4 regions of the Pseudomonas sp. GW821-FHT07B01 genome follow, and region 1 is predicted to be linked to each of the others. Evidence: predicted binding sites of a transcription regulator. Region 1 holds the regulator's gene; each other region holds the start of a gene.
What was found. The regulator FliA, encoded in region 1, starts transcription of late flagellar genes. The targets are predictions, from matches to a motif close to CTAAAGTTTNNNNNNNNNNNGCCGNTAA.
Positions count from the first base shown of each region.

Region 2: AC07S6_RS02610 (methyl-accepting chemotaxis protein) is a predicted target of FliA. The motif match lies at 4,475-4,502, and genes of this name have one in related genera.
Region 3: motA (flagellar motor stator protein MotA) is a predicted target of FliA. The motif match lies at 2,923-2,950, and genes of this name have one in related genera.
Region 4: AC07S6_RS17285 (flagellar protein MotY) is a predicted target of FliA. The motif match lies at 3,157-3,184, and genes of this name have one in related genera.

Region 1 is NZ_JBWKRA010000001.1:198,725-206,209, forward strand. Features, by position in the region: gene AC07S6_RS00930 (chemotaxis protein CheA) at 1-2,082, opposite strand, end outside; gene AC07S6_RS00935 (protein phosphatase CheZ) at 2,094-2,882, opposite strand; gene AC07S6_RS00940 (chemotaxis response regulator CheY) at 2,901-3,275, opposite strand; gene fliA (RNA polymerase sigma factor FliA) at 3,443-4,183, opposite strand; gene fleN (flagellar synthesis regulator FleN) at 4,180-5,013, opposite strand; gene flhF (flagellar biosynthesis GTPase FlhF) at 5,119-6,435, opposite strand; gene flhA (flagellar biosynthesis protein FlhA) at 6,447-7,485, opposite strand, start outside.
Region 2 is NZ_JBWKRA010000002.1:16,695-24,179, forward strand. Features, by position in the region: gene AC07S6_RS02585 (GNAT family N-acetyltransferase) at 1-383, shown strand, start outside; gene AC07S6_RS02590 (LysE family translocator) at 607-1,227, opposite strand; gene AC07S6_RS02595 (DUF6429 family protein) at 1,304-1,552, opposite strand; gene AC07S6_RS02600 (TIGR02466 family protein) at 1,770-2,435, shown strand; gene AC07S6_RS02605 (VOC family protein) at 2,440-2,802, opposite strand; gene AC07S6_RS02610 (methyl-accepting chemotaxis protein) at 2,871-4,358, opposite strand; gene AC07S6_RS02615 (TonB-dependent siderophore receptor) at 4,543-6,696, opposite strand; gene AC07S6_RS02620 (PIG-L deacetylase family protein) at 6,909-7,485, opposite strand, start outside.
Region 3 is NZ_JBWKRA010000011.1:17,564-25,048, forward strand. Features, by position in the region: gene asd (archaetidylserine decarboxylase) at 1-427, opposite strand, end outside; gene AC07S6_RS14030 (rhodanese-like domain-containing protein) at 443-1,258, opposite strand; gene AC07S6_RS14035 (HDOD domain-containing protein) at 1,316-2,851, opposite strand; gene motA (flagellar motor stator protein MotA) at 3,018-3,869, shown strand; gene motB (flagellar motor protein MotB) at 3,873-4,892, shown strand; gene rsgA (small ribosomal subunit biogenesis GTPase RsgA) at 4,950-5,981, opposite strand; gene orn (oligoribonuclease) at 6,090-6,632, shown strand; gene AC07S6_RS14060 (trimeric intracellular cation channel family protein) at 6,745-7,362, shown strand; gene queG (tRNA epoxyqueuosine(34) reductase QueG) at 7,359-7,485, opposite strand, start outside.
Region 4 is NZ_JBWKRA010000014.1:147,865-155,349, reverse strand. Features, by position in the region: gene bfr (bacterioferritin) at 1-46, opposite strand, end outside; gene AC07S6_RS17305 (bacterioferritin-associated ferredoxin) at 247-465, opposite strand; gene AC07S6_RS17300 (peroxiredoxin) at 709-1,311, shown strand; gene rnt (ribonuclease T) at 1,377-2,048, opposite strand; gene pyrC (dihydroorotase) at 2,045-3,091, opposite strand; gene AC07S6_RS17285 (flagellar protein MotY) at 3,248-4,156, shown strand; gene AC07S6_RS17280 (argininosuccinate synthase) at 4,285-5,502, shown strand; gene AC07S6_RS17275 (response regulator transcription factor) at 6,116-6,748, shown strand; gene AC07S6_RS17270 (PA3496 family putative envelope integrity protein) at 6,832-7,014, opposite strand; gene nth (endonuclease III) at 7,122-7,485, opposite strand, start outside.

The DNA of each region.
Region 1 (7,485 bases):
GATCACCACTTCTTCCTGGCCCACCAGTTGGTCGACCACAAAGCCGATGCGCTGGGTGCCCACGGACAGAATCACCACATGGCCTTCGCGCTGTTCTTCATGGGCGGCCGAGGCCACCAGCCAACGCTTGAGGTAGAACAGCGGCAACGCCTTGTCACGCACGATCACCACTTCCTGGCCGTCCACCACGTTGGTGCGCGACAGGTCGAGGTGGAAGATCTCGTTGACGTTGACCAGCGGGAAGGCGAACGCCTGGTTGCCCAGCATCACCATCAGGGTCGGCATGATCGCCAGGGTCAACGGCACCTTGATGACGATCTTGGAGCCCTGGCCCTTGGTCGAGTAGATATTGATCGAGCCGTTGAGCTGGCTGATCTTGGTCTTCACCACGTCCATGCCCACGCCACGCCCGGACACGTCGGAGATCTCGGTCTTGGTCGAAAACCCCGGGGCAAAGATCAGGTTGTAGCACTCGGTATCGGTGAGGCGGTCGGCGGCGTCCTTGTCCATCACGCCGCGCTTGACCGCGATATTGCGCAAGATGGTCGGGTCCATGCCTTTGCCGTCATCGGTGATCGACAGCAGGATGTGGTCGCCCTCTTGCTCCGCCGCCAAAATCACTTTGCCGTTGCGGGACTTGCCGGCGGCTTCGCGTTCTTCCGGGGTTTCTACACCATGGTCGACCGCGTTGCGCACCAAGTGGACCAGCGGGTCGGCCAGGGCCTCGACGAGGTTTTTGTCGAGGTCGGTTTCTTCGCCCACCAGCTCCAGGTTGATTTCTTTCTTGAGCTGGCGCGCCAGGTCGCGAACCAGGCGCGGGAAACGGCCGAAGACTTTCTTGATCGGCTGCATCCGCGTTTTCATCACCGCGGTTTGCAGGTCGGCGGTGACCACGTCGAGGTTCGACACGGCCTTCTGCATGGCTTCGTCGCCACTGTTCAGGCCCAGGCGCACCAGGCGGTTACGCACCAGCACCAGTTCGCCCACCATGTTCATGATGTCGTCCAGGCGCGCGGTATCCACGCGCACGGTGGTTTCGGCTTCGCTGGCGGGTTTTTCCGCAGCAGCCGGCGCGGCTGCACGCGCAGGGGCCGGGGCGGCAGCAGGTGCTGGCTTGGCAGCCGGCGCAGGTTTGGCAGCAACCGGTGCCGCAGTGGCAGCGGCTGGCGCTGTAACCTGGGCGGCAGCGGCCGGGGCCACTTCGCTGAACTTGCCTTTGCCGTGCAACTCGTCGAGCAGGGCTTCGAATTCGTGATCGGAGATCAACCCGTCACCGGCCGGTGCGGTACTGGCCGCTGGCGCAGCGGCGGCGGCAGTCGCCGCCACCTCGGGCAGGGCTTCGGCCACAAAAGTGCCTTTGCCATGCAGTTGGTCGAGCAGTGCCTCGAACTCGTCGTCGGTGATGTCGGTGCTGGCGTTGGCAGCGGGTGCTTCTGGCGCAGCGGCAGGCGGGGCCACGGCATCTGCTGCGAACTGGCCTTTGCCGTGCAACTGGTCGAGCAACGACTCGAATTCGGCGTCGGTAATGTCTTCACTGCTCGGCGTCGCGGCAGGCTGCACCGGCGCTTCAGCCTCGGCCTTGACCGCGCTGAGGGAGTTGAGCAGTTGTTCGAACTCGCTGTCGGTCACGTCCGGCTCGGCTTGCGCCACCGGTTCCGGTGCGGCCTCGACCACCGGCGCAGCCGCGGTGTCGGCAGGTTCGGCCAGGCGCGCCAGGGCGGCCAGCAGTTCCGGGGTGGCAGCGGTGATCGGTGCACGTTCACGCACCTGGCTGAACATGCCGTTGACCGCATCCAGTGCTTCGAGAATCACGTCCATCAATTCCGAGTCGACGTGACGCTCACCCTTGCGCAGGATGTCGAAGACGTTCTCGGCGATGTGGCAGCACTCCACCAGCTCATGGAGCTGGAGGAAGCCGGCGCCCCCTTTTACAGTGTGAAAACCGCGAAAAATTGCATTGAGCAGGTTCGCATCATCCGGTCGGCTTTCCAGCTCGACCAGTTGTTCGGACAGTTGCTCTAGAATTTCGCCGGCCTCTACAAGGAAATCCTGAAGGATTTCTTCATCGGCGCCGAAGCTCATGTGGGTGCTCCTTAGAAGCCTAAACTGGATAACAGGTCATCTACGTCATCCTGACCTGACACAACGTCTTCACGTTTATCGGCATGAATCTGCGGACCTTCACCCTTGGCGAGATGTTTTTGTGGATCTTTTTCCGAGAGGATCGCTTCGCGGTCATGTTCGATGCCGGCAAAACGATCGACCTGGCCGGCCATCAGCACCAATTTGAGCAAGTTGCTTTCCACTTCGGTGACCAACTGAGTCACGCGCTTGATCACCTGGCCGGTGAGGTCCTGGTAATCCTGGGCCAGCAGGATGTCGTTGAGGTTGCTGGCCACCGTGCGGTTTTCCTGTTCGCTGCGCGACAAGAACCCGTCGACGCGACGCGCCAATTCACGAAACTCTTCAGCGCCGACTTCGCGGCGCATGAAGCGGCCCCAGTCCTGGCTCAAGGCCTGGGCTTCGGTGGCCATGCCGTTGACCAGGGGCGTGGCGTTTTCCACCAGGTCCATGGTGCGGTTGGCCGCTGCCTCGGTCAGCCTGACCACATAGGACAGGCGCTCAGTGGCATCAGTGATCTGGGAAATTTCTTCGGCCTGGGGCATGCGCGGGTCAATCTGGAAATTGACGATCGCACTGTGCAGCTCGCGTGTGAGCTTGCCCACTTCCTGGTACAGGCCGCGGTCACGGGTCTGGTTAAGCTCATGGATCAACTGCACCGCATCGGCGAACTGGCCTTTTTCCAGGCTGTCGACCAACTGGTGAGCATGTTTTTTCAGGGTCGACTCAAAGTCGCCCTGTGACGTTTCGTTATGCTCCATAGCTCCCCCGCGATGGCATTAGCCGTGGATGCGTTCGAAGATTTTCTCGATCTTCTCTTTCAAGGCCAGTGCCGTGAATGGCTTGACCACGTAACCGTTGACCCCGGCCTGGGCGGCTTCGATGATCTGTTCGCGCTTGGCTTCGGCGGTCACCATCAGCACAGGCAGGCTGCGCAGTTTTTCATCGGCGCGCACATGGCGCAGCAGGTCGATACCGGTCATGCCCGGCATGTTCCAGTCGGTCACCAGAAAGTCGATGCTCCCGCTGTTGAGAATCGGAATGGCCGTCAGGCCGTCATCCGCCTCGACCGTGTTGGTGAACCCAAGGTCACGCAACAGGTTTTTAATGATCCGCCGCATCGTTGAGAAGTCATCAACGATGAGGATTTTCATGTTCTTGTCCAATTCGACCTCCAAGCAGTCTTAAACGCGCCCAGCACCTGGACGCGCCATTTCAATCAACAGGCGTTACACAAAAAGGACTGCCCAGGGCACCACGGCACATAGCCGCGAAACCTTGCGATCTCACGGCAGCGTCTGCAGTGCCCCCACACTGCCTGTCAGCGCGCGCGCCACTCGGCCAATCGGCCCCGCAAGCGGGCTGCGCACTGGCTATGCAACTGGCTGACACGCGATTCGCTGACCCCCAGGACCTCACCGATTTCCTTGAGGTTCAGCTCTTCGTCGTAGTACAGCGCCAGCACCAGCCGCTCACGCTCTGGCAAATTGGCGATTGCATCGGCCAACGCGCCCTGGAAACGTTCATCTTCCAGGTCGCGCGACGGCTCCGTATGCGCGCTCGCGCCGTCCTCGTGCAGCCCTTCGTGTTCGCCGTCCTGTAAAAGGTCGTCGAAACTGAACAGGCGGCTGCCCAAGGTATCGTTCAAAATCCCGTAGTAATCGTCGAGACTCAATTGGAGTTCGGCCGCAACTTCATGATCTTTAGCGTCACGGCCGGTTTTTGCTTCAATTGCACGAATTGCATCGCTGACCATGCGCGTATTGCGGTGTACCGAACGCGGCGCCCAATCGCCTTTACGCACTTCATCGAGCATCGCGCCACGGATACGGATACCCGCATACGTTTCGAAACTGGCACCCTTGCTGGCGTCGTATTTGGTCGAGACTTCAAGCAGGCCGATCATGCCGGCCTGGATCAAGTCTTCGACCTGCACACTCGCAGGCAGGCGCGCCAACAGGTGATAGGCAATGCGCTTGACCAACGGCGCATAGCGCTCGATCAATTCGCCCTGGCTGTCACGTGCCGACTTTTTGTAAAGGTTGTAGCCGCTGGATGTCATAGCACCGGTCCTGCGCTCGTCTGATGCACCAAACGCTCGACGAAAAACTCCAGATGCCCCCGCGGGTTGGCGGGCAACGGCCAGGTATCGACCTTCTGGGCAATGGCCTTGAACGCCAGTGCGCATTTCGAACGAGGGAACGCTTCGTAGACCGCACGCTGCTTTTGCACGGCCTTGCGCACACACTCGTCATAGGGAACTGCGCCGACGTATTGTAAGGCCACATCGAGGAAGCGATCCGTGACCTTGGTCAACTTGGCGAACAGGTTGCGCCCTTCCTGCGGGCTCTGGGCCATGTTGGCCAACACGCGAAAGCGGTTCATGCCGTAGTCACGGTTAAGCAGCTTGATCAGCGCATAGGCGTCGGTGATGGAGGTGGGTTCGTCGCACACCACCAACAGCACTTCCTGCGCTGCGCGCACAAAGCTGACCACCGACTCGCCGATCCCGGCGGCGGTGTCGATCACCAGCACGTCGAGGTTGTCGCCGATGTCGCTGAACGCCTGGATCAGCCCGGCATGCTGCGCGGGGCTCAGGTGCACCATGCTCTGGGTGCCCGAGGCCGCCGGCACGATGCGAATGCCTCCGGGGCCCTGGAGCAGCACGTCGCGCAGCTCACAACGGCCTTCGATCACATCGGCCAGGGTATGTTTGGGTGTCAGCCCCAGCAGAACGTCCACGTTCGCCAAGCCCAGGTCAGCATCCAGCAGCATGACGCGACGGCCAAGCTCTGCCAGGGCCAGGGACAAATTCACTGACACGTTAGTTTTCCCGACGCCACCTTTGCCGCCGGTCACCGCGATCACCTGTACGGGATGCATGCTGCCCATTTTATTTCTTTACCTTGTCTTGCTTAGACGCAGGCTACATGGCTTGGCCGCGTGAATCGCTTGCAGACCATCGATGTAGGTACATTTCACGGTGTTCATCCTGCCTCAACCCACCCGTTTAGCCGGGTGGTGGTAAAGGTCGGCGAACATATCGGCCATCGCTTCCTCGCTAGGCTCGTCTTGCATTTGCACACTCACGGCACGGCTGACCAACTGATGACGGCGCGGCAGATGCAGATCATCCGGGATCCGCGGCCCGTCGGTGAGGTAGGCAACCGGTAATTCATGGCTGATGGCCAGGCTCAACACCTCGCCCAGGCTCGCGGTTTCATCGAGCTTGGTGAGGATGCAACCGGCCAGGCCGCAACGCTTGTAACTGTGATAAGCAGCGGTAAGAACCTGTTTCTGGCTGGTGGTTGCAAGCACCAGGTAATTTTTTGACTTGATGCCTCGCCCGGCCAGGCTTTCGAGCTGCATACGCAGCGCCGGATCACTGGCTTGCAGGCCGGCGGTATCGATCAGCACCACGCGCTTGCGCAGCAACGGGTCGAGGGCATTGGCCAGGGACTGGCCCGGGTCGACATGGGTTACCGGCACGTTGAGGATGCGGCCCAGGGTCTTGAGCTGCTCCTGAGCGCCGATACGGTAACTGTCCATGCTCACCAGGGCGATATTCTGCGCGCCGTATTTAAGCACGTAACGGGCCGCAAGCTTTGCCAGGGTGGTGGTCTTGCCCATGCCGGCGGGGCCGACCATGGCGATTACACCGCCCTCTTCCAGGGGTTCGATTTCCGGCGTGGCAATCATGCGCGCCAAGTGCGCCAGCAGCATGCGCCAGGCCTGGCGCGGCTCTTCGACTTCAGCGGTCAAGGCCAGCAGGTCGCGGGACAACGGGCCGGACAGGCCGATGCGTTGCAGGCGACGCCAGAGGTTGGCTTGCTGCGGCTTGCTGCCTTGCAGTTGGGTCCAGGCCAGCGAGCCGAGCTGCACTTCGAGCAATTCACGCAGGCCGTTGAGTTCAAAACGCATCGAGTCAATCACGCGCTGGTCAACTGCGGCAGCCGGGGCAGGCGCTGCAGGACGCGGCGGTTCGACAAAGGTGGGTTCAACCAGCGGCTCGGCGGCGGTCAGCGGCAGGCCGGCAAACAGCTGGCGATTGGTGCTGGCATCGCTGTCGCCACGCATGCTCAGTTCAGCCTGGGCCGACACAATGCGCGAGGCGGTCTTGCGCAGCTCGTCTTCGAGCTCCATGTTCGGCACGCGCGGGGCCAGCGCCTGGGGCGTGTAATCCAGGGCAGCCGTCAGCTCGACACCGCCGGCAATCCGACGGTTACCGATAATCGCGGCATCGGCGCCCAGCTCATCACGGACCAGTTTCATGGCCTGACGCATATCGGCGGCGAAAAAACGCTTAACTTGCATAACCCACTACCTCAGCCATTGGGCCCAACTGTCGCGACAATAGTCACTTGCTTATTGTCAGGAATTTCCTGGTAAGCCAACACGTGCAAATTCGGTACGGCCAGGCGTCCGAACCGCGACAACATCGCGCGAACCGGGCCGGCCACCAGCAGGATCACCGGGTTGCCCTGCATTTCCTGGCGCTGTGCGGCGTCGATCAACGAACGCTGCAGCTTTTCAGCCATGCTTGGCTCCAGTAAAACGCCCTCTTCCTGGCCTTGCCCTGCCTTCTGAATACTATTGAGCAATATTTGTTCCAACCTGGGCTCCAGGGTGATCACAGGCAGCTCGGACTCAGTCCCTACAATGCTTTGCACGATTGCGCGGGACACGCCGACACGCACCGCCGCCACCAGAGCGGCAGTATCTTGACTCTTGGCGGCATTGTTGGCGATGGCCTCGGCAATGCTGCGAATGTCGCGCACGGGCACCTGTTCGGCCAACAGCGCTTGCAACACCTTGAGCAACTGCGACAGTGACAGCACGCCCGGCACCAGTTCTTCGGCCAGTTTTGGCGACGATTTGGCCAGCAAGCCCATCAATTGCTGGACTTCCTCGTGGCCGATCAACTCGTGGGAGTGCTTGTAGAGAATCTGGTTAAGGTGCGTGGCGACCACGGTGCTGGCATCCACTACGGTGTAACCGAGGGACTGCGCCTGGCTACGCTGGCTGACTTCGATCCACACCGCTTCCAGGCCGAAAGCCGGATCTTTGGCGGTGATGCCGTTGAGGGTACCGAACACTTGGCCGGGGTTGATCGCCAGTTCGCGGTCCGGGTAGATCTCGGCTTCGGCCAGAATTACCCCCATCAGGGTCAGGCGATAAGCGCTGGGGGCCAGGTCGAGGTTGTCACGGATATGCACCGTGGGCATCAAGAAACCCAGGTCCTGGGACAGCTTCTTGCGCACACCCTTGATCCGCGCCAGCAGTTGCCCACCCTGGTTGCGGTCGACCAGCGGGATCAGGCGGTAACCGACTTCCAGGCCGATCATGTCGATGGGCGTGACGTCG
Region 2 (7,485 bases), on a different contig from region 1:
AAGCCCATTGGGCTCGCTCGCTTGCCTCGGGTGAGTCGACGGTATGGGTTGCCGAGGTGGGCCAGCAGATTGTCGGCTGGATATCCGTTGGCGCCAGCCGTGACGAAGACGCCGTGCAGGCCAATGCAGGTGAGGTCATGGCCATCTACGTACTCGCCGAGTATTGGCACACCGGCGTCGGGCGGGGCTTGTGGAATGCCGGCTTGCAGGACCTGTTGGCGCAAGGCTATGAGCGTTTAACGCTGTGGGTCTTGGCCGGTAATGAACGGGCTATTCGATTTTATCGCCGGGCGGGGTGTGTCGAGGAGGCCGGGACTGAGCGCCATCTGGAGAGGGGCGGTGTGGCGCTGGTGGAGGTGAGGTATGGTTTGCCGTTGAGATAGCCTAGGTATTTACGCAACTTGGGCATCAGTGGGATCTTTGTCGGCTGCCAGGCCGTCATCGCAGGCAAGCCAGCTCCCACATTTGGATCGCGGGGCATCAGTTATGTCAGCGTCGGCTGCCAGGTCGTCACGGGAGCAAGCTCCCTCGCCACAGGTGCAGCGTCTTACTGAAGGTAGGTGGATGTCGATGACGGTCAACTTCACAGGGGCATTCACACCTCACTCATGCCTTACGCGCAGTCAACAACACCGCCGCGGCCGCTGACAACAAACCCGCGCAGCAGCGATTGAACAGGCGCTTGCCCTTCGGCTCGGCAAACCAGCGGCGCATATGCAGGCCCATATAGGCGTAGGCGCTGATAGCCACCCATTCCAAGGCCAGGAACATCACACCCAGCAGGGCAAATTGCGCGGTGATGGGTTGGCCGGGCACCACGAATTGCGGGAGGAAGGCGGTGAAGATCAGGATCGCTTTGGGGTTGCCCGCCGCCACCAGAAACTCCTGCCGTGCCAAGGCCCACAGGCCCACCTTCCCCGTTACGGTGTCCACCTGCTGCTGCGGGTCTGCGCGCCATAGCTGATATGCCAGGTAAAACAGGTACGCTGCGCCGAGAATCTTGATCCCGTAGAACAACAATTCCGAGGTTTGCAGTACCACCGCCAAGCCAGCGGACGCGAGGGCGATCATGCCGGCGAAGGCCAGCAGGCGGCCGAGACCGGCGAGGCAGGAGGTGCGGTAGCCATAGCGGGTAGCGTTGCTCACGGATAACAGGTTATTGGGGCCGGGGGCCATGTTCAGGGCGAAGCAGGCGGGGAGGAAGAGGGCTAGGGTGGCGAGGTCCATGGCGGCTCCGGGTTGGCAGGTCGGGGAGTCTTGAGGATAAAAGCATGAAGCGCGGTTTAACACTCCGTGGCTGGACTTACGGTCCCGCGAGCGCTTCAGGTGCCGCGCCAAACAACCGATCGGCAATTTGCCTGCCCCGTTCCAAGCCTTCCTGCGTCAACCAAATGGATTTGTTTTTGTTCACCGGATTACTGATAAAACCTTGCTCGTGAAGCCGGTTCATTATTTGAAAGTCGTGGCCTTTCCATGAGTTGCCGTTATCAAAGCTGAAGGTGGTCAGCAGGGCAAGTACGGCTTCCTCAATCAGTTTTTCGTCGTATTCCATAATGGGTACTCCGCTTGGATTACACAGACCCTGTCGAGCCTCGGGGCCTTGCGGTTCAAGAATGCATGCAGTCACGTGCTTGAGCGATTGCAAAAGCTTTTTTAGCCGACTTGCCGACACCTATCAATAACCCTCAAGTTTTTAACAAAGGTTTACACCGGTCACTGCGTCTATTCGGTATGTTTTTCAGTGACTTACACAGCTTGGTAGAACGTCGATGCAGTTCCTTGAACACCCACTGGACCCGCAGCTCATCAACATCCGGCGGCTGTTTCCAAGCCCATTGGCCAGCATTCAGTTTCCCGACGCGAAAAGGCTGAATGCTGAGCTCAAGGCCCAGATTGCCCAGCGCATGGCTGCCGACGTTCACGGCACGCGTCGCAGCAATGCCGGGGGTTGGCAGTCGGCCGATGACTTTGCGCAGTGGGGCGGGGAGGCCTGTGAAGCCTTGGTAAGGTTTGCCACGCAGCTCGCCACCCAAATGACCGCCGTGCACAGCGAGCAGTATGGGTTCATCGAGCCCGGCTTCCAGTGGAAGGTCAACGCCTGGGTCAACGTGAATGAGGCGGGCCACAGCAATGCGCTTCACGGCCACCCTGGGGCGTTTTGGTCCGGTGTTTATTGGGTCGATGCCGGTGGCCGTGAGGATGACCCGGCGGTGGGCGGCGACCTGGAGTTCCTGGACCCGCGCGGCATGGTGGCTTCGACCTACAACCCGGCCCTGCGCATGCGAGTAGAAGACTGCCTGACTGCTGGGTTCAGCAGCACCTGCGCCGCCGCCACGGGCACATTCGTGATGTTTCCGTCGTGGTTGATGCATTCGGTACGCCGCTTTGAAGGCACGCGACCGCGAATCTCCATAGCCTTCAATTTTGGTGCCTGAACGCTCAAGTCAGCGAGGTAGCACTCCACACCGCTAACTCATACCCATCCGGATCGGTGAAGTGGAACCGGCTGCCACCGGGAAACGAAAATGTCTGGCGGGTTATCACCGCACCCAGCTGTTGAAGCCGCTGCTGCACACTGTCCAAGTCGTCTGCGTACACGATAACCAACGGGCCGCCCGGTCGCACAGGCTCGCCGGTGGTGAAACCACCCGTGAGCCGGCCATCGCTGAACTCGCTGTAGGTGGGGCCGTAGTCGACGAACGTCCAGCCGAATGCGGCGCCGTAGAACGCTTTGCTGCGGGCAATGTCGCTTACGTTGAATTCGATATTGTCGATCTGTCGGTCTTTACCGGATGTGCTCATGGTTGCCTCCGTGGCTCGTGGTCTCAGCGGCGAGTGTAACGTACCGGGCCTGCACATTTCCCTCGCGCTCAAGGATGAAACCTGCGCCCCAACGCATCCAGCCGCACCGCGATCGGTGGCAGGCGTTCGCTGCTGCGGGCGAGTGTCTCGACGTCGTCGGCGGTGTTCTGGGCGATGCTTTGTACCGACTGCAAGCGCTCGACGATCTCCAGGTTTGCCGAGGTCTGCTCGCGGGTGGTGGTGACGATGTGGCCGTTGAGTTGGTCGATGTGCGCGATGTCCTCGCCCACAGCCCATAGCATGTCCACGGCCACTTGGCTGTCTGCCACGCAGCGCTCTACGCCTTCGCGGCTGGCGTGCATGGCTTCGACGGCTTGGCGGCTGCCGTGTTGCAGGCCCTCGATGATGCTCTTGATTTCTTGGGTGGAGAGGGCGGTGCGCTGGGCCAGGCTGCGCACTTCATCGGCAACCACGGCAAAGCCACGGCCTTGCTCGCCGGCGCGGGCGGCCTCGATGGCGGCGTTGAGGGCCAGCAGGTTGGTCTGGTTGGCGATGCTGCTGATCACTTCCAGCACCGAGCCGATTTGCTCTGCCTGCACCGCCAGGGATTCCACGGTCGACTCCGTGCCGTTGATACGCGAAGCCAGTTGGCTGATTTCATGCTGGGCGCGGCCGACGCTTTCCTGGCCGCGCACAATCTGCTGGCTGGCCTGGCCTGCATGTTCCACTGCCTGTTCGACCTGCACCGTAATGTGGCCCATGGCGTCTTCCATGCGCTGCATCGAATCGGTCATTTCGCCGATCTGCGCCAGTTGATGCCGTGCGCCTTTTTCCAGGGTGCCGCTCGCGCTGGCCAGTTCCTGGCCGAGCTGGCCCAGGCCATGGGAGTCGCGGGCGACGCCGTCGATCAGGTGGGTGAGTTGCTGCAGGAAGTGGTCGAAACGCTTGGCGAGGGATACGTGGGCCTTGCCTTCACCTTGGGCGGTTTCCACGGTGAACTGCGAGGTGACGGCGAGCATCTTCTCAAGCATTTCCTGGCTCTCCACCGCTTCGGCCTGGCTATGGACGGCCAGGTAGAGCAGGGCAACGGTCTCCATCACCACATAGAAGGCGTGAACGAACACCATGGTCCAGCCGCCGTGATGCTCCATCACAAATACAGGAAAACCCTGGTGCTGTAAGGCATGGAACACCACGTGATGCACCGCGATGGTCAGTGCCGCCACCAAAATCGGCAGCCAGTCACGGTAGAAGGTCAGCACCGCCAACAGCGCGAAAATACCGAAGTGGGATTCGATCACCCCGTGCGCCTGGTTGATGTGCAACGCCGCCATCACCATCAAGCCGGCGCCCAGTGCACAGCGCATCAGCCGGGTGCCGCCAATGACGCGATACAGCGCCGTGAGCACCACGCCGGTGCCGCCACCGACGATCACGGCCTGCATGAGGGTGTCGTGCCAGAACGCCAGGCCGAGGGAGAACAGGCACATCAGCCAGATCAATGCCAGCATGATGCGGTCGGCCTTGCGATAGTGCTCGAGAAAACGGACGGGCATTCACTCTTACTCCATGAGAGGGGGGCGTCGAGGTCAAGCAAGCACGCGGTGTGCCATACAGGCGCGCCGCTGTGGAGTGAAGCAGATGTTCAGGATTGTTGCCGGTTACCCACGCGTTATCGGCACGCGGGCGCGGGACTTTAAGAACGGCTGCCCGAGCGGGCAGCCGAGGTGGGCATGAGGCTCAGAAACTGTACTTGGCAGTCAACATCATGTTGCGGGGGCTGCCATAGGAGTCGCCGCCATAAGTCACTGAGTTGGAGATGGACTGGTAGTAGTGGCGATCGAAGATGTTGTTGGCGTTGAGTTGCAAATCCAGGTGCTGATTGACCCGGTAGCCTGCCATCAAGTCAGTGACGGCGTAGCCGCCTTGCTGGAGCCGGTAGTTGCTGCCATCCGCTAGCTTGATGTCGTTGTACATGCGGCTCTGCCAGGAGATATTGCCGCCGACGCGGAGTTTTTCCAGCGGGCCCTGGAAGTTATAGCGGGTGGTCACTTTGAACAGATGTTCCGGGATGTCGGTATCGAACTGCTTGTTGACCTTCTGCGGGTTGGCGTCGTCCTTGATGGTGTGGGTGCGCGCATAGGTATAGCCGCCGCCGACCTGCCAGTTTTCGGTCAAGGCGCCTTGCAGTTCGAAGTCGATACCCTGGCTGCGGATTTCGCCCGAGGCCTCGGCACAGGACGCCTGCGGGCAGTTGGGCACCACCACGGCCACGGCGCGGTTTTCCTGGTCGACACGGAACAGCGCTACGCTGGCATTCAACGTGCCACCGAAGTATTCGCCTTTGACGCCCACCTCATAATTTTTACCGACGATGGGTTTGAGCGGAGTGCCGGCTGTGCTCTTGTCTTTTTGCGGCGTGAAGATGTCGCTGTAGCTCACATAAACCGAATGCTGGTCGTCCAGATCGTAGATCAGGCCGGCGTAGCGGGTGAGGTTGCGGGTGACCTTGTAGTCGCCAGCGGCATCACGGTTGTCGTAGTCGTACCAGTCCAGGCGAGCGCCGAGGATCAGCTTCAGCGGGTCGGCCAGGCTCAGGCGGCTGGTCAGGTAGAAACCGTCCTGGGTGGTGACTTCGCGAACGTTGTTGGTGCGGGTGAAGTTCGGTTTGCCCGCATTGATCGGCCAGTTGAGGTCGTACGGGCTGTAGTTGTGGGTGGTCATGTCGTAGATGCGCTTGCTGGCGCCCACCACCAGTTCATGGGTGCGGCCGAACGCCTCGAAGGGGCCGCTGGCAAAGGCGTCGAGCCCGGCCTGGTTTTCATCGTAGGTGGCCTGGTACACCGTGCGGGCCAGGGTGTCGTTGGTCCAGCGCGATTGGTAGGAGCCGGAGAACAAGGCGTTCTGTTCGGCGTAGTTGGCGTTGACCTGCAGGCTCCAGTCGTTGGCCAGGCGCTGGCGCAGCTCGGCGAAAACGGTGTTGATTTCCTGGTCCTTGTTTTCCCAGTCGGTGCCTGGGTTGTAAGAGCGCGACAGGCCCAGGTGGCGTCCATCCAGGCCGACCATCGAAGCGCCCCAGAAGTAGTTGGTCTTGTCCTTCTGGTTCGAGTAACCGAGGGTCAGGGTGGTGTCTTCGCTCAGGTCGGCTTCGGTGACGGCATAGAAAAGGCCATGATCCTGCTCGGCCTTGTCGATAAAACTGTTGGCATCGCGGTAAGAGGTGACGACACGGCCGCGCCAGGTGCCACTGTCATTGAGTGGGCTGGAGGCGTCGAGCTCGCCACGGTAGTCGTCCCAGCTGCCGACGGCGCCGGTGAGCGTGACTTTCTGCTCATCCAGTGGCCGCTTGCGGATCAGGTTGATGGCGGCCGAAGGGTTGCCTGCGCCGGTCACCAGGCCGGTAGCGCCGCGCACCACTTCGACGCGGTCGAACATCGCCAGGTTCGGCTGGGCGCCTACCGACGCACCGTTGTAGCCGCTGGGGATACCGTCATACATGAGGTTGTCGATATCGAAACCGCGTGCGGTAAAGCCTTGTCGCCCAGGGCCGTTGGAGTAATTGAGGAACAGCCCCGGCGTGGCGTTGACCACGTCGTTGATGCTGGTCATGGCCTGGTCATCCATGCGCTGGCGCGTGATCACGGTGACGGCCTGCGGGGTTTCGCGCAAGGTCAGCGGCAGTTTGGTCGCGGTCTTCATCGAGCCGGTGGTGTACGACTCGCTGCCTTCGGTGGTTGCGCCAAGCTGTTGGCCCGAGACCTGGGTAGCGCCCAGCTCGATGGTGGCCGGTGCTTCGGCGTCGGCGGCAATGGCCGCATTGGAGGTTGCTAGCGCGATAGTGATTGCCATCAGACGGGGTGTAAAAACGTTGCCGCCGCGTTGTTGCACAGACATGAAAGTAGGGCTCCCCAAGTGCCTTCCGTGGCGAATAGTAAATCTGTTGATAATTATTCGCATCAGTCTGACAGATTGAGACTGTAGGGAAAAGTCCAAACTCTGTAGGAGCGAGCTTGCTCGCGAAAGACTCATGGGCGCCGCGTTTCTCCAGGACGCACGCGTTATCGTAGAGGTTTTTCGCGAGCAAGCTCGCTCCTACAGGGTGGTGTTCAGATGAACAGGATTTCGTAGGGCTCGCGCATGCGTTCCAGCAATATCTGCGCGAGCATCGGTGGTAAGCCGATCTGCGGGTCACCCACCAATTGGCTGGCGTAGGCGTGGGCGGCGTGCAGCTTGCGCGCGACGGTCCAGGTATCCAGGCGGACCTTGCGTGCACGCTGCCAGGGCATTACCGCGCTTTCCCGGGCCGGCCAATGCCAAGCCCAGATCGGCAGTTCATACAGTTGCGCACCTACCAGGCTGCACGCCTTGGCACTCGCGCGGCCGACGGCGTCATGGTCGTCATTGCCGTCGTTGCGCCAGGTGGTAAACACCACGTCGCCAGGTTGCAGGTAGCGCGCGATGAATTGGCTCATGGGCTGTTCACGGGCCGCCAGTGCATCATCACAAAACCCGCCACGAATCCATTTCAGGCTGTGCAAAGGCATGCCCAAGCGGCGCAGGGCCTCGGCGCTTTCCTGGGGGCGCACCACGCTCAAGCGGCTGGCCGGCCATACCTGAGAGCCGGGATGGCTGGCGCTACCGTCGGTGATGGAGATCAATTGCAGCGGATGCTCGCGGGTGCTG
Region 3 (7,485 bases), on a different contig from region 1:
AGTCCTTGGGCGACAGGTAAATTGTCGCGAACTCGCCGCCCATGAACGGCGCAGCCATTGCCGCATCGCCACCGAGCAGTTCCAGCACGCTGAAGCTGTGGCCCTTGGCCTGGAAGATACGGCCATGTTCGATCGGGCCTAGCTGGCTGACCGCGCCATCGGCGGGGCTCAGGACTGCGCCAGGGGTTGGATCCAACGGGCGGGCGCCGTCTTTCAACGCACGGGTGAAGAAGGCGTTGAAGTGCTCGTAGGCGGTCAGGTCTTCCACCAGGGCCTGGGACATGTCCACCTGGTAGCGCTTGGCGAACCAGGCAGTGAAGGCGTTCTTGAACCAGCGCACGCGGCACTCGGCGATACAACCGGCCAGGCGCGACAGCAAGTGGTGCGGCAGCAAGTACTGGCTGAGGATAAACAACTGCTTTTTCATAACTGTCCTTAAACCTTAAATCTCAACGGGGGTGTCGGGGTGATTGCCCCATTCGCCCCAGGAACCGGCATAACCTTTGACTCGCGGATAACCGAGCGCCTTGGCCACCAGGTAGGTGAAGCCAGAGCGGTGGTGAGTCTGGCAGTGGGTGATGATTTCTTTGTCTTTGGTCAGCCCGAGGTCTTCGAGGATTTGCGGCATGTCACGGCGGATACGCAGGTTGCGCGCCTTGTCCATGCCGGCAGTCCATTCGAAGTTCACCGCGCCGGGAATGTGGCCGCCCTTGGCTGCGAGCACTTTCTCGCCGGAATACTCCAGCGGGCCACGAGCGTCCCAGATCCCCAGGTCGGCCGCGCCGAGACGGCTTTGCAGGTATTCACGGGTGGCGGTAGGGCCGTCGTGCAGCGTAAGGCTGACCGGGCCGCCGGCTGCTGCGGGCACATCGGTGGAAAGCGGGTGCCCTTCCTCCAGCCAAGCCAGCAGGCCGCCGTCGAGGTAGTGATATTTCTGGTGGCCGATCACGTCGAGCATCCAGATAAAACGCCCGGCCCAACCGCCGCCTTCGTCGTCGTAGACCACATAGGTGGCGTCCGGGGTGTGGCCCAGTTCGCCGAACAGTTTTTCCAGGTCGGCCTTGCTTGGTAGCAGGCCGGGTGCCGGTGGCTGTCCCAGTTGGGTGCGCTTGGGGTCAACGAAATGCGCGCCGGGGATATGCCCTTCGGCGTAGCGGGCGACACTGGTGAGGTCTACCAGTATCAAGTGCTTGGAATCGAGGCGACCCAACAGGTCGGCGGATTCGATCACCAGCGGCAAGCCAGAGAAGTCAGGCATGTGAGGTCTCCTGGGCACAAATGTTGGCGATAAAGGCCGGTGATTGTAGCGCAAGCATCAGGCGCTGCGGTTGGTAAAGCTGTGCAGGGCTTTCTCGATGCATTGGGCGGTTTTGCCGAACGCTTGCACGGTGGTTTCCGAGAACGGCCCGCCGCCCTGGTCCGCCACGATCAGCATGACCACACGGCCGTTGCAGCTCAGTGAGCGCAGTAGCAGATGCTCGCCAATAAACAGACGACGCAGGATCGGTGGCAGCAATGCGGAAAACTGCGCATGGTTGTCGGGGTTCAGGCGTACCTGGGCGGACTTTTCCAGCAGGCGTTGCAGCAGTGTGCTGTTCACCACATCCAGACTTAGGTGAGCCGCGTCCTTGGGCAGGCCGTCGGCCTGGTGTACACGCAAGGTGCTCAAGGCGCGATCTGCCATGAATATCAGTACCCGCTGCATGCCACTGGCGACCAGGGCTTCCTTGGCGCAAGTGGTCAGGTGCATGGCGTTGGCAAAGCGGCTCGGCTCCACCAGCAACTCGGTGCAGCGCGTGCGCCACACGGCCAAGGCTTCGGCCGTGGGCGGTGGTGCAGGCAGCAAGCCGCGATGGACTTTCTGCACATGCCACGGCCATATCAGCGATAGCGCCGGGTGCCAGAGGTCGGGCATCAAGGTGGTACGCGCGCTGGTCACCGCTTGCTGGTGGGCTTGCTGTTGCACATCGCTCAATGGCGTTTGCAGGTACAGCGCCGTCAGGTATTGCCAGCGCTCTGTGTGCGGGCAGGTCCAGGATTCCTGGGCCGACATCGCCAGGCCATTGGCCAGCAACACGGTATTGGCCGGCTGGTTCAGCCAGCGTCGCAGGTTGGGCTCGGCATCGAGCAATTGCTGGTGACGCAGGGCATCGTCTTGACGGGCAATGTGCAGCGCCTTGACCAGCAGGCGTTGCTCGGCCAACAGCAACTTGTAGCCCTGTGAAACCCAGATCGGCAGGTGCCAGGCTTCGGTCAGGCCCAGGCACAGGTCGAGCAAGCGCACGCCGAACAGCTGTTGCTCGACCTGGCGTGCCGATTGGCCTTTATGGATCACCCGCAACTCCCACTCTTCCAAAAGCTTGGGGTAGGCGACGGCCATCGGCCACAGTGGCGACAAAAACAGCAGGCTGCCCCAGTGGATGTCCTGCCACAACCGCGCCAGGCGACTGCCGAACAAACCGTTAGCTTGCTGGGATGCGTGCTGGCTGATCAGCAACAGCTGACGCAAGGCTACGGGGATTTCCTGGGCGGGTACCGAAGGCAGGCGCGCCAACAGCTCTTCGGCACGTTTGAGGCCAAGACGGTTAAGTGCGACTTCAAGGTTTTCCGCAGGTTCGGCCAGGCTGCCGTGGGCTTGGCTGTTGGCTTCGCGCATCACACTCAGCACCAGGGCCGGACTGTTTTGCATCAACTCAGCAATATCTCGCAATGAACTGCGGCTATCGCGAATAGCTTTGCACACGCGTTCATGGCTGGCCTGGGGCACGGGCAGCAGCACGTCGTCCAGGCACTTGATCCAAGCGGCGAGGGTAGTGGGGCGGTTTGTTGGGGTTGTCGTTTCAATTGCCATGATTGGGGCGCGATCATCACTTGCGTTCAACACGCCCGGAACGGGCCGAATTGGCTTTTCGCCTTAACGGGCTATAGTCTGGCGCAGTTTTGCCGATAAGTAGAACAAGAGTTTTCTGCTGCACCCAATATGTCCATGAACCCGACGGCGCAAGTACCCCTCTCCTATGGCTAAAATTATCGGCATCATTGTCGTCATCGCAAGTGTGCTCGGAGGGTACGTCCTCTCCCACGGTAAAATCGCCGCACTGATCCAGCCTTTCGAAGTGCTGATTATCGGCGGTGCCGCGTTCGGCGCATTTTTGCAGGCCAACCCAGGCTATATGACCATGCACGTGGTCAAGAAGTCCCTGGGCATGTTCAGCTCGCGCTTCTCCCACACGTTTTATCTGGAAGTGCTGGGGCTGATCTACGAGATCCTCAACAAAAGCCGCCGCGAAGGCATGATGGCGATCGAAGGCGATATCGAAGACGCCGCGGCCAGCCCGATTTTTGCCAAGTACCCGGCCGTGCTCAAAGACGAGCGCATGACCGCGTATATCTGTGATTACCTGCGCATCATGTCCTCCGGCAACATGGCGCCCCACGAGCTGGAAGGCCTGTTCGACATGGAGTTGTTCAGCCTCAAGGAAGAGCTGGAGCATCCTTCCCACGCCGTGACCGGCATCGCCGACGGCATGCCCGGTTTCGGTATTGTCGCGGCGGTACTGGGTATCGTGGTGACCATGGCGTCCCTGGGCGAAGGCGATCAGGCGGCCATCGGCATGCACGTAGGTGCGGCGCTGGTGGGGACCTTCTTCGGTATTCTCGCCGCCTATGGTTTCTTCGGGCCGCTCGCCACCTCCCTGGCCCACGATGCCAAGGAAGAAATCAACCTCTACGAAGCGATCAAGGCGTGCCTGGTGGCATCGGCCTCGGGCATGCCGCCGTCGCTGGCTGTGGAGTTCGGGCGCAAGGTGCTGTACCCGAAACATCGCCCAAGCTTCTCCGAGCTGGAACAAGCGGTTCGCGGTCGCTAAGCCATGGAAAACAACCAGCCGATCATCATCAAGCGCGTCAAGCGCTTCGCTGCGGGGCACCATGGCGGCGCCTGGAAAATTGCCTTCGCCGACTTTGCCACGGCGATGATGGCGTTCTTCCTGGTGTTGTGGCTGATGTCCACCGCTACGCCAGAACAGAAAATCGCCATCGCCGGCTACTTCAAAGACCCGATTGGCTTTTCGGAAAGCGGTACGCCGTTTGTCATTGACCTGGGCGGCTCGCCGGAACTGGCGCCCGAGCGCACCATCAACCCGGAAGTGCAAACTGAATCGCCTCAGGAAAAAATCCCGATCGAGCGCGACACTGTCGAATCCATGGCCGAGCAGGTCGAACAGGAGCGACTGGAACTGTTGCTGCAGGAATTGCAGAACAAGGTTGAAGAAAACCCACAGTTGCTGAAGTTCAAGGACCAGATTTCCTTCGAGATCACCCCCGAGGGGCTGCGCATCCAGATTACCGATGCCGCCAACCGGCCGATGTTCGACTCGGGCAGTGCGCGCTTGAAGCCGTACTTTGAAGACATCCTGCTGGCCATGGCTGACACCATCAAGGCGGTGCCCAACAAGATCAGCATCAGCGGGCACACCGACGCCAAGCCCTACGCGGGCCAGGGTGATTTCGGCAACTGGGAACTCTCGGCCAACCGCGCCAATGCTGCCCGGCGTGCGCTAGTGGCCGGCAGCTACCCGGACCCGCAAGTGGCGCGGGTGGTGGGCTTTGCCTCCTCGCAGCTGTTTGATCCCAAAGACCCGTACAACCCAGTCAACCGCCGTATCGACATCGTGGTGCTGACCAAAAAAGCCCAGCGTGCGATTGAGGGCGATCAACCACCGCTACCGGCACCGACCCAGGGCGACGGTGCGCCAGGCGAAGTGCCGGCCGACCCGAACGCGCTGCCTCCGGAGCAGGAACCGCTGCCAGCCCATGAGCTGCGCCAGAAGCTGAACCTGTTTGATGACGGGGGCGTCAAGGATCCTACGGCGCCTGCACCGGGGTCGTAAGCTCCAGATACAACAAGGCCGCGATGATCGCGGCCTTGTTGTATCTCGCTGAGTGGCTCAATAACTGCTCTCAGGCAAGCTCGCAATAATCGACCGATAGCTGTTCATCCGCTGCTGCTGCACGCGCCCATCTTCCAGTGCCTTGAGCAACGCACAACCCGGCTCGCGGTCGTGTTTGCAGTCGCGGAAGCGGCAGGTGCCGATCAGGTCGTTGAACTCGATGAAGCCCGCTTCCACATCGCTGCGGCTGACGTGGCCCAAGCCGAATTCACGGATACCCGGTGAGTCGATCAACTCGCCGCCGCCCGGGAAGTGGAACAACCGCGCGGTGGTGGTGGTGTGGGTGCCCTGGCCGGACAGTTCCGACAGCGGGCCCACGCGGGTTTCGACTTCCGGCAACAGGCTGTTGACCAGCGACGACTTGCCCACGCCTGACTGGCCGACGAACACGCTGATCCGCCCGTCCAACTGCTGTTGCAGCTGTTCCATGCCGTTGCCGTGGTGAGCCGACACTTCCAGCACCGGGTAGCCCAGGGTGCGATAGACCGCCAGCAGCGCATTGAGCGCCGGGGCGTTCTGCTCGTCGATCAGGTCGAATTTGTTCAGCAGCAGCAACGGGCGGATGCCAGCATGCTCGGCCGCGACCAGGTAACGGTCGATCAGGTTGGCATGGGGCTCGGGCAGCGGCGCGAACACGATCACGATCATGTCGACGTTGGCCGCCACCGGCTTGAGCTGCCCACGGCTGTCGGGGCGGCGCAGCTCGGTACTGCGCGGCAACTGGGCGACGATGACGCCGATGCCCTGGTTGCCGGCACGCCACACCACCTTGTCGCCGGTGACCAGCGCGGGCAGGTTGGCGCGCAAGTGGCAACGGAACACCTGGCCCGCGAGTTCGCCTTCGAGCGCCTCGACTTCGACCTGCACACCAAAGTGCGCGATCACCAAGCCGGTTTGTTCGGGCCCCAGGTCGCCGCCCTCGAGCGCTTCCACGGCGGAGGATTCACGTTTGGCGGCGCGGGCGGCGCGTTCACCTTGAATCTTTTCGATGCGCCAGTTTTGGCGACGGTTGAGCTGGCGTTTGGCCATTGGTGTTCCGTGTCGATAATGCAAAAGTTGGGTAAAACGGTCGCGAGTCTAGCACGCCCCCGCCTGCTAAACTGCCCGGCTACGCCAAGGTGCCAAGAGAATCAAGCCATGCAAAACCCACAGAACCTGATTTGGATCGATCTGGAAATGACCGGTCTGAACCCCGACACCGACGTCATCATCGAGATGGCGACCATTGTCACCGACAGCAACCTCAACACCTTGGCCGAAGGCCCGGTGATCGCCATCCACCACAGCGACGCCGTACTCGCCACCATGGACGAGTGGAACACCCGCACCCATGGTAACTCCGGGCTGACCCAGCGCGTGCGCGACAGCCGCATCAGCATGGCCGAAGCCGAGGCCGAAACCATCGCCTTCCTGGAAAAATGGGTGCCCAAGGGCAAATCGCCGATCTGCGGCAACAGCATCTGCCAGGACCGTCGCTTCCTTTATACGCACATGAAGGGGCTGGAAAGTTACTTCCACTACCGCAACCTGGACGTGTCGACCTTGAAGGAACTGGCTGCGCGTTGGGCGCCGGAAGTCAAAGACAGCTTCCATAAAGGCAGCACGCACCTGGCGCTGGATGATATTCGCGAGTCGATTGCCGAGTTGCAGCATTACCGCAAGCATTTCATCAAGGCTTGATTCTGCGGCGCCAGTGAGTGCGCTATCGCAGGCGACGCGGTTTATCGCCAAGCGCCCCCTTTTGGTGCCCTCGGCAAATGATTAGACTGCCGGCCTCTCTGTCAGGATCGCCATCATGTTGCTGATGCTCTACCTCGTCGCCATCACCGCCGAAGCCATGACTGGCGCCCTGTCCGCGGGTCGGCGTGGCATGGACTGGTTTGGCGTGGTACTGATCGCTTGCGTGACAGCCCTGGGCGGCGGTTCGGTGCGCGATGTGTTGCTCGGCCACTACCCGCTGACCTGGGTCAAACACCCGGAATACTTGGTGCTGACCTCTGTTGCGGCGCTGGTGACGATCTTTATCGCACCGCTGATGCGCCACCTGCGCTCGCTGTTCCTGGCGCTGGATGCGGTGGGGTTGGTGGCCTTCACCCTGATCGGCTGCATGACCGCCCTGGAAATGGGCCACGGCATGTTGGTGGCGTCGGTCAGCGGAGTCATCACCGGGGTATTCGGCGGCATCCTGCGGGATATCTTCTGTAACGACATCCCGCTGATCTTCCGCCGCGAGCTGTATGCCAGCGTGTCGTTCCTGGCTGCCTGGTTCTACTTGCTGTGCCTGTACCTGGAGCTGCCCAGCGAGCAAGCGATTCTGCTGACGCTGTTCAGTGGCTTCCTGTTACGCCTGCTGGCGATCCGGTTTCACTGGGAAATGCCCAAGTTCGTCTACAACGACGATGTGCACTAGCGCGCAGCGTGTTGCTCCAGCGCCCATTCCACGTGTTCGCGTACCAACTCCGACGGGTAGTCCCGCCGCGCCTTCAAGGCTTCCAGCACTGGAATGCTGGAGGGCGCATTACCCAGGCCCACC
Region 4 (7,485 bases), on a different contig from region 1:
CAAGGATTTTGTTGAGTTGCTGGATGACTGAGATGTCGCCTTTCATGACTGGGGTCCTGCCCTGTAATAGCTGTGTATAGGGCGGAGTCTGAGCGGTGAAAATCCTAGTGTCAAACCTAAGTTATTGAATAATAAATGAAAATTAATCGGAATAAGAATGTTTGTGTTCCGCGTCTTGGCGCTAACTAATTGAATTACAGGCATAAAAAAACCGGACACAAGGTCCGGTTCTTTAAAACATGCCTATCAGGCGTGTGTAAATTCTGTCGAGTAGGGGAGTGCGGCCTGGGCTGTTTGCAGCTGCGTCAGGGTTTCCCGTACCACTTGCTTGGCCAGGCAAGCACATTTGCCGCACTGGCTGGCAACGCCGGTGGTTTCACGCACTTCTTTGTAGCTGCAGCAACCTTCATAGATTGCTTCGCGGATTTGTCCGTCGGTGACGCCAGTGCAGAGGCAGACATACATAAGTGAGAACCGTCGCGGGTTTATGGCTTAAGTGCGATGGATCTTAATGTTAACGAGAATGATTGTCAAAATAGTTTCAGCAGCAATCCGGGGGGAATTGCCCGTGCGCTGACGAACGGTTTTTTCGGTGTATGATGGTCGGTCTTCACGAAGCGTGATTGCGTCATATTTCTGTCTGTTTCCACAGGCAGACTCGACCGGTCCTTTTACTTCAATCGTCACCCCTATATCAGGAGATATCCAATGAGCGTACTCGTCGGTAAACAAGCCCCGGATTTCGACGTACCAGCCGTCCTCGGCAATGGCGAAATCGTAGACAGCTTCAAGCTGTCTGAAGCCATCAAAGGCAAATACGGCCTGGTGTTCTTCTACCCGCTGGACTTCACCTTCGTCTGCCCTTCAGAGCTGATCGCCCTGGACCACCGCATGGACGATTTCAAAGCGCGCAATGTTGAAGTGGTCGCGGTTTCCATCGACTCCCATTTCACCCACAACGCCTGGCGCAACACCGCCATCAACGACGGCGGCATTGGCAAAGTCAAATACACCATGGCTGCCGACATGAAGCACGACATCGCCAAGGCCTACGACGTTGAGTCCGAAGGCGGCGTGGCTTTCCGTGGCGCGTTCCTGATCGACGACAAGGGCGTTGTGCGCTCGCAGATCATCAACGACCTGCCGCTGGGCCGTAACATGGAAGAGCTGATCCGCCTGGTCGACGCGCTGCAATTCCACGAAGAGCACGGCGAAGTCTGCCCTGCCAACTGGAAAAAAGGCGACAAAGGCATGAACGCTTCGCCAGAAGGCGTTGCGGCTTACCTGACCGAGAACGCTGGCAAGCTGTAAGCCAACGTCACGGTACAAAAAAACCGGCCTGAAAAGGCCGGTTTTTTTATGCGTGGGATTTGCCTTCAGTCGTTGAAGTCTTCCCAGCCGCCCATCTGTTTCCACCGATTGACGATGCCGCAGAACAGCTCGGCGGTCTTCTCGGTGTCGTAGCGGGCCGAGTGGGCTTCACGCCCGTCAAAGTCGATACCGGCCGCCTGGCAGGCTTTGGCCAGAACGGTCTGACCGTAGGCCAGGCCGGCAAGCGTTGCGGTGTCGAAACTGGAGAACGGATGAAACGGGTTGCGCTTCATGTCCAACCGCGCCACGGCGGCGTTCAGGAAGCCCAGGTCGAAACTGCTGTTGTGGCCGACCAGGATCGCACGTTTGCAGCCATTGGCCTTCAATGCCTTGCGCACGCCACGGAAGATGTCGGTCAGCGCCGCTTCTTCACTTACCGCCATGCGCAGTGGGTGGTCGAGCTTGATCCCGGTGAATTCCAGGGCAGCGGCTTCGATATTGGCGCCTTCAAACGGCTCGACGCGGAAGAAATGGGTGTGTTCCGGGTACACAAAGCCCTGTTCGTCCATGCCGATGGTGGTTGCGGCGATTTCCAGCAAGGCGTCGGTGGCGCAGTTGAAACCACCGGTTTCTACGTCGATGACAACCGGCAGATAACCGCGAAAACGCTCGGCCATCGGATGGCGCGAGCCGCCACCGCCGTGCTCTTGTTCGTCGTCGTAATGGTCTTCACTCACTTGCTTTCCTCCAGCAGGCGCCAGCGCAGTTTCTCACCGGCGCGCAGCGGGATAACGGTCAGCTCGCCAAACGGCAGGCTGGCAGGGGCGGTCCAGTCTTCACGGACCAGGGTAATGCGGTCGGTATTCGCCGGCAGGCCGTAGAAACGCGGGCCGTTGAGGCTGGCGAAACCTTCGAGTTTGTCCAGCGCGTTACGCTGTTCGAACGCTTCGGCGTACAACTCGATGGCGGCAAACGCGGTGTAGCAGCCGGCGCAGCCGCATGCGGCTTCCTTGGCGTGCTGGGCGTGGGGCGCCGAGTCGGTGCCGAGGAAGAACTTCGGGTTGCCGCTGGTGGCGGCATCCAGCAGGGCTACCTGATGGGTGTTGCGTTTGAGGATCGGCAGGCAGTAGAAATGCGGCCGAATCCCGCCCACCAGCATGTGGTTGCGGTTGTAGAGCAGGTGATGAGCGGTGATGGTCGCGCCAACGTTGGCCGACGCTTCGCTGACGAACTGCACCGCATCGGCGGTGGTGATGTGTTCAAACACCACTTTGAGCGTAGGGAACAACTCGACCACACGACGCATGTGTTCATCGATGAAGATTTTTTCGCGATCGAACACGTCCACATCGCCACGGGTGACTTCCCCGTGGATCAGCAATGGCATGCCGACCTCCGCCATGGCTTCGATCGCCGGCAGGATCTTATCGATACTGGTCACGCCGGAATCGGAGTTGGTGGTCGCGCCTGCCGGGTACAGCTTGGCGGCGTGCACGTAACCGCTGGCCTTGGCTTCTCGGATTTCTTCAGGCTGGGTGCGGTCGGTGAGGTAGAGCACCATCAACGGTTCGAAGCGGCTGCCGGCCGGTCGCGCAGCGAGGATGCGCTGGCGATAGGCGTCGGCTTCTGCGGCATTGCGCACCGGAGGTACGAGGTTAGGCATGATGATGGCGCGGCCAAACGTGCGCGCGACATCGGCCACGGTTTGAGGTAACGCAGCACCATCGCGAAGATGAATATGCCAGTCGTCGGGACGCAGCAGGGTCAGGCGGTCGGACATTGGGGATTCCAGGCGGGTCAATCTGGTGGGAATGCTACCGGAAAAGACTCTTGCAGGCACTCGCTATCAAGTTTTGCCGGATGCTACCGATATCTCCGGGTATGCCTTAACGATGTATGACGCTTTGAAGTGTTGTAGAAACCAGTGGAGCCTCCCGTGCGCCAGTATTATCTAGCCCTGCTCAGTGTGTTCGCCAGCCTGCCTGCGGCTGCCCTCACGTTCCAGACACGTCTGGAGAATATTGAGTGGAAGGTAGAGGGCGATCAGTTCGAGTGCCGCCTGACCCAGCCGATCAGCGATTTCGGTTCCGGTGAATTCGTACGCCGGGCCGGCGAACAGGCGACGTTTCGTCTGAAAACCTATGGCGGCACCCTTGGCGCCGGCTCGGCAACCTTATTGGCCGCGGCCGCGCCGTGGCAGCCGGGCCGAGGTGATATCAACCTTGGGGCCGTGCGTGTCGGCAGCGGCGACGTCCTGTTCAATAGCTCCCAGGCCCAGGCCGGCCGCCTGTTCACGGGTTTGCTTGAAGGGCGCAGCCCGACCGTGCGGCATTACGGGCGTCAAGGCGGCTACTCGGAAATTCGCCTGCTGCCTGTGAAGTTCAACAAGGCGTACAACGATTATCAGGTGTGCACCACCAAGCTGCTGCCCATGAATTACGACCAGGTCAAACAGACTGAAGTGGGCTTCCCCGGTGGTGGTATTGAGCTGGACGCGGCGGCCAAGAAGAAGTTGTCGGTGATCCTGGCATTCATGAAAGCCGATCCCACGGTCAATCATGTCGAGTTGAACGGTCATTCCGATAACAGTGGCAATCGCCTGACCAACCGTGACGTCTCACGGCGCCGCGCCCTGGCGGTGATGGACTACTTCAAGGCCAACGGCATTCAGGAATCGCAAATCACGATGCGCTTCCATGGCGAAAGCTACCCCTTGGCGCCTAACACCAATGCCACCAACCGTGCGCGTAACCGCCGTGTGAATATTCAGTTGGAGCGCGTGGCTGCCCCCGAGAAACCGGCGCCCCAGACCATTGCGCCAAGCAACCCGGCGGCTACCTCCTAAGGGCGACCATCGGTCGCCCACTCGACATAATCTGTCGCTTTATCTTCATTTGCTGTCGCGCCCCTGTAATTTCACGGTTTTGATCGGTAGAATCGTCGCCTTTCCGTACAACCCCGTGGAGTGATGGCATGGCCGACGTAAACAAGGTCGTTCTCGCGTATTCCGGCGGCCTGGACACTTCGGTGATCCTCAAGTGGCTGCAGGATACTTATAACTGTGAAGTGGTGACCTTCACCGCTGACCTGGGTCAGGGTGAAGAGGTCGAGCCTGCACGTGCCAAGGCGCAAGCCATGGGCGTGAGAGAGATCTACATTGACGACCTGCGCGAAGAATTCGTCCGCGATTTCGTTTTCCCGATGTTTCGCGCCAACACTGTCTACGAAGGTGAGTACCTGCTGGGTACCTCCATCGCACGTCCGCTGATCGCCAAGCGCCTGATCGAGATCGCCAACGAAACGGGCGCCGACGCCATTTCTCACGGCGCCACCGGCAAGGGCAACGACCAGGTCCGTTTCGAACTGGGTGCCTACGCACTCAAGCCAGGCGTTAAAGTCATTGCGCCGTGGCGTGAATGGGATCTGCTGTCCCGTGAAAAGCTGATGGATTACGCTGAAAAGCACGCCATCCCGATCGAGCGCCACGGCAAGAAGAAGTCGCCGTACTCAATGGACGCCAACCTGTTGCACATCTCCTATGAAGGCGGCGTGCTGGAAGACACCTGGACCGAGCACGAAGAAGATATGTGGAAATGGACGGTCTCCCCGGAGAACGCTCCAGACAAGGCGCAGTACCTGGAACTGACTTACCGCAACGGCGACATCGTTGCGCTGGACGGCGTTGAAATGACCCCGGCCACCGTACTGGCGACCCTGAACCGTATCGGCGGTCAGCATGGTATCGGCCGTCTCGACATCGTCGAGAACCGTTACGTTGGCATGAAGTCCCGTGGCTGCTATGAAACCCCGGGCGGCACCATCATGCTGCGCGCCCACCGCGCCATCGAATCCATCACCCTGGACCGCGAAGTCGCGCACCTCAAAGACGAGCTGATGCCCAAGTACGCCAGCCTGATCTACACCGGTTACTGGTGGAGCCCTGAGCGTCTGATGCTGCAACAGATGATCGACGCCTCCCAGGCTCACGTGAACGGTGTCGTGCGCCTGAAGCTGTACAAGGGCAACGTGATCGTCACCGGCCGCAAGTCCGATGAGTCGCTGTTCGACTCCAACATCGCCACCTTCGAGGAAGACGGCGGCGCCTACAATCAGGCGGACGCAGCAGGCTTCATCAAGTTGAACGCACTGCGCATGCGCATTGCTGCCAACAAGGGCCGCTCGTTGTTCTGAACCGTGCGCCCGTCGTGAAAAATGGCCCCTTTTGCAAGGGGTCATTTTTTTTGCCTGGATTTTAGATGCAGCGCGGTTTATTGGCGTTTAGCGTGTGTTTAAGGATTTTTTCGTAACTTGCGCAATTATTATCCAGTTTATTTTTATGTTTTTAAGATTGAATGATTTTTTACATCTGAGGAGGAACTATGTCTGACAGAAAATTCACTCATGTAGCTGCAATGGATATGTGAGTTGTTGAATTTTCTGTAGGAATTATGGAAGTGTCGAAATATGTTAAATGGAACTAATGCGGATAGTTTTTTTGGGGCGGTTTGCTGGCGTCATTGCGACAAACAAGGGGCATTTCCTGAAAGTCTTGTGCGGCACGTTTACTTTCACGGGCTGATGGTCATGATCTTTCACTCAAAATATGTACACGCTGAGAAAGGTCTGAAAGCAACCATAAAGCTCTATGCATCTAAGTTGGCGAATTTTTGTAGGCTAATTCCTATCTTCTTGTGGGTTGGGTCTCTGCCTGCTCTTGCTCGGGGTGGAATGCTATGCCAACTAGTAATCGACTAGGCTATTGTGTTTGCTCTAAATAATTCGAACAGCGAAATTGGACTTTCTCATGAATAAAGTGCTGATCGTGGATGATCATCCCGTCATTCGTCTTGCTGTGCGCATGCTAATGGAGCGTCATGGTTATGAGGTCGTTGCCGAGACTGATAACGGTGTCGATGCGTTGCAACTTGCACGGGAACATATGCCGGATATTGTGATACTGGATATCGGAATCCCCAAGCTCGACGGCTTGGAAGTTATTTGTCGGCTGGCTTCGACCAAGCAAGCCGTCTCGTTCAAGGTGCTGGTGCTGACGTCCCAGGCGCCTGGCCATTTTTCCATGCGCTGCATGCAGGCGGGTGCCGCCGGCTATGTGTGCAAGCAGCAGGATCTGACAGAGTTGCTCAGTGCTATCAAGGCGGTGCTTTCCGGCTATAGCTATTTCCCGAACCAGGCGCTCAACTCAGTGCGGTCAACCATGGGCAATGCCAGTGAAGCCGACATGGTCGAACGCTTATCGGGGCGGGAGATGATGGTGCTGCAGCAACTGGCCCGTGGCAAAACCAACAAGGAGATTGCCGATGGCATGTTCCTCAGCAACAAAACCGTCAGTACCTACAAGACGCGCTTGCTGCTCAAGCTCAATGCCAGGTCCCTCGTGGACCTGATCGAACTGGCCCAGCGCAACGGCTTGGTCTAGGAGGATATTGCACCCCTTGAATACCCGTGTAACCGGCAGAAAAAAGCCTCCGTCAGGGAGGCTTCCGGCCGTCAACGGCTCGATCAGAGATCGAAGTCGTAATCGGCCAGCTGTTTTTGCAAGCGTCGCTCTTCCAGAAGATTGTCGATAGTGCGGCGTTTGCTTAAATTGGTCTTGGCCACCTCTGCCACAGGTGCCTCTACCACATCGTCATCCGACTCAACGAGGTCGTCTTCCACTTCCAGTTGTTCGTTGCCAGCGCTCATAAGGTCAACTCCAGGCTAAGACTGCCGTTGGGGCTCCTTATAGCGATAATCTGCGAACGGGTAAAAAAGATTTTTTCAATCGTCTGATCACAAAAACCAATGATCGCTCAATCGTCGGAGGTCTTGTCCTTGTATTCGCACAAGTCTTCGATACGGCAGCTGCCGCAGCGCGGCTTGCGGGCCTGGCAAACGTAGCGTCCGTGCAGGATCAGCCAATGGTGGGAGTCGAGCAAATAGGGCTTGGGCACGAACTTCATCAATTGCTTTTCCACCTCAACCACATTTTTGCCCCGCGCAATGCCGGTTCGATTGCTGACGCGGAAAATGTGCGTGTCCACCGCCATGGTCAACTGCCGAAACGCCGTATTGAGCACCACGTTTGCCGTTTTGCGGCCCACGCCAGGCAAGGCTTCGAGGGCTTCGCGGGTTTGTGGTACCTCGCCTGCATGCAGCTCCAGCAGCAGGCGGCAC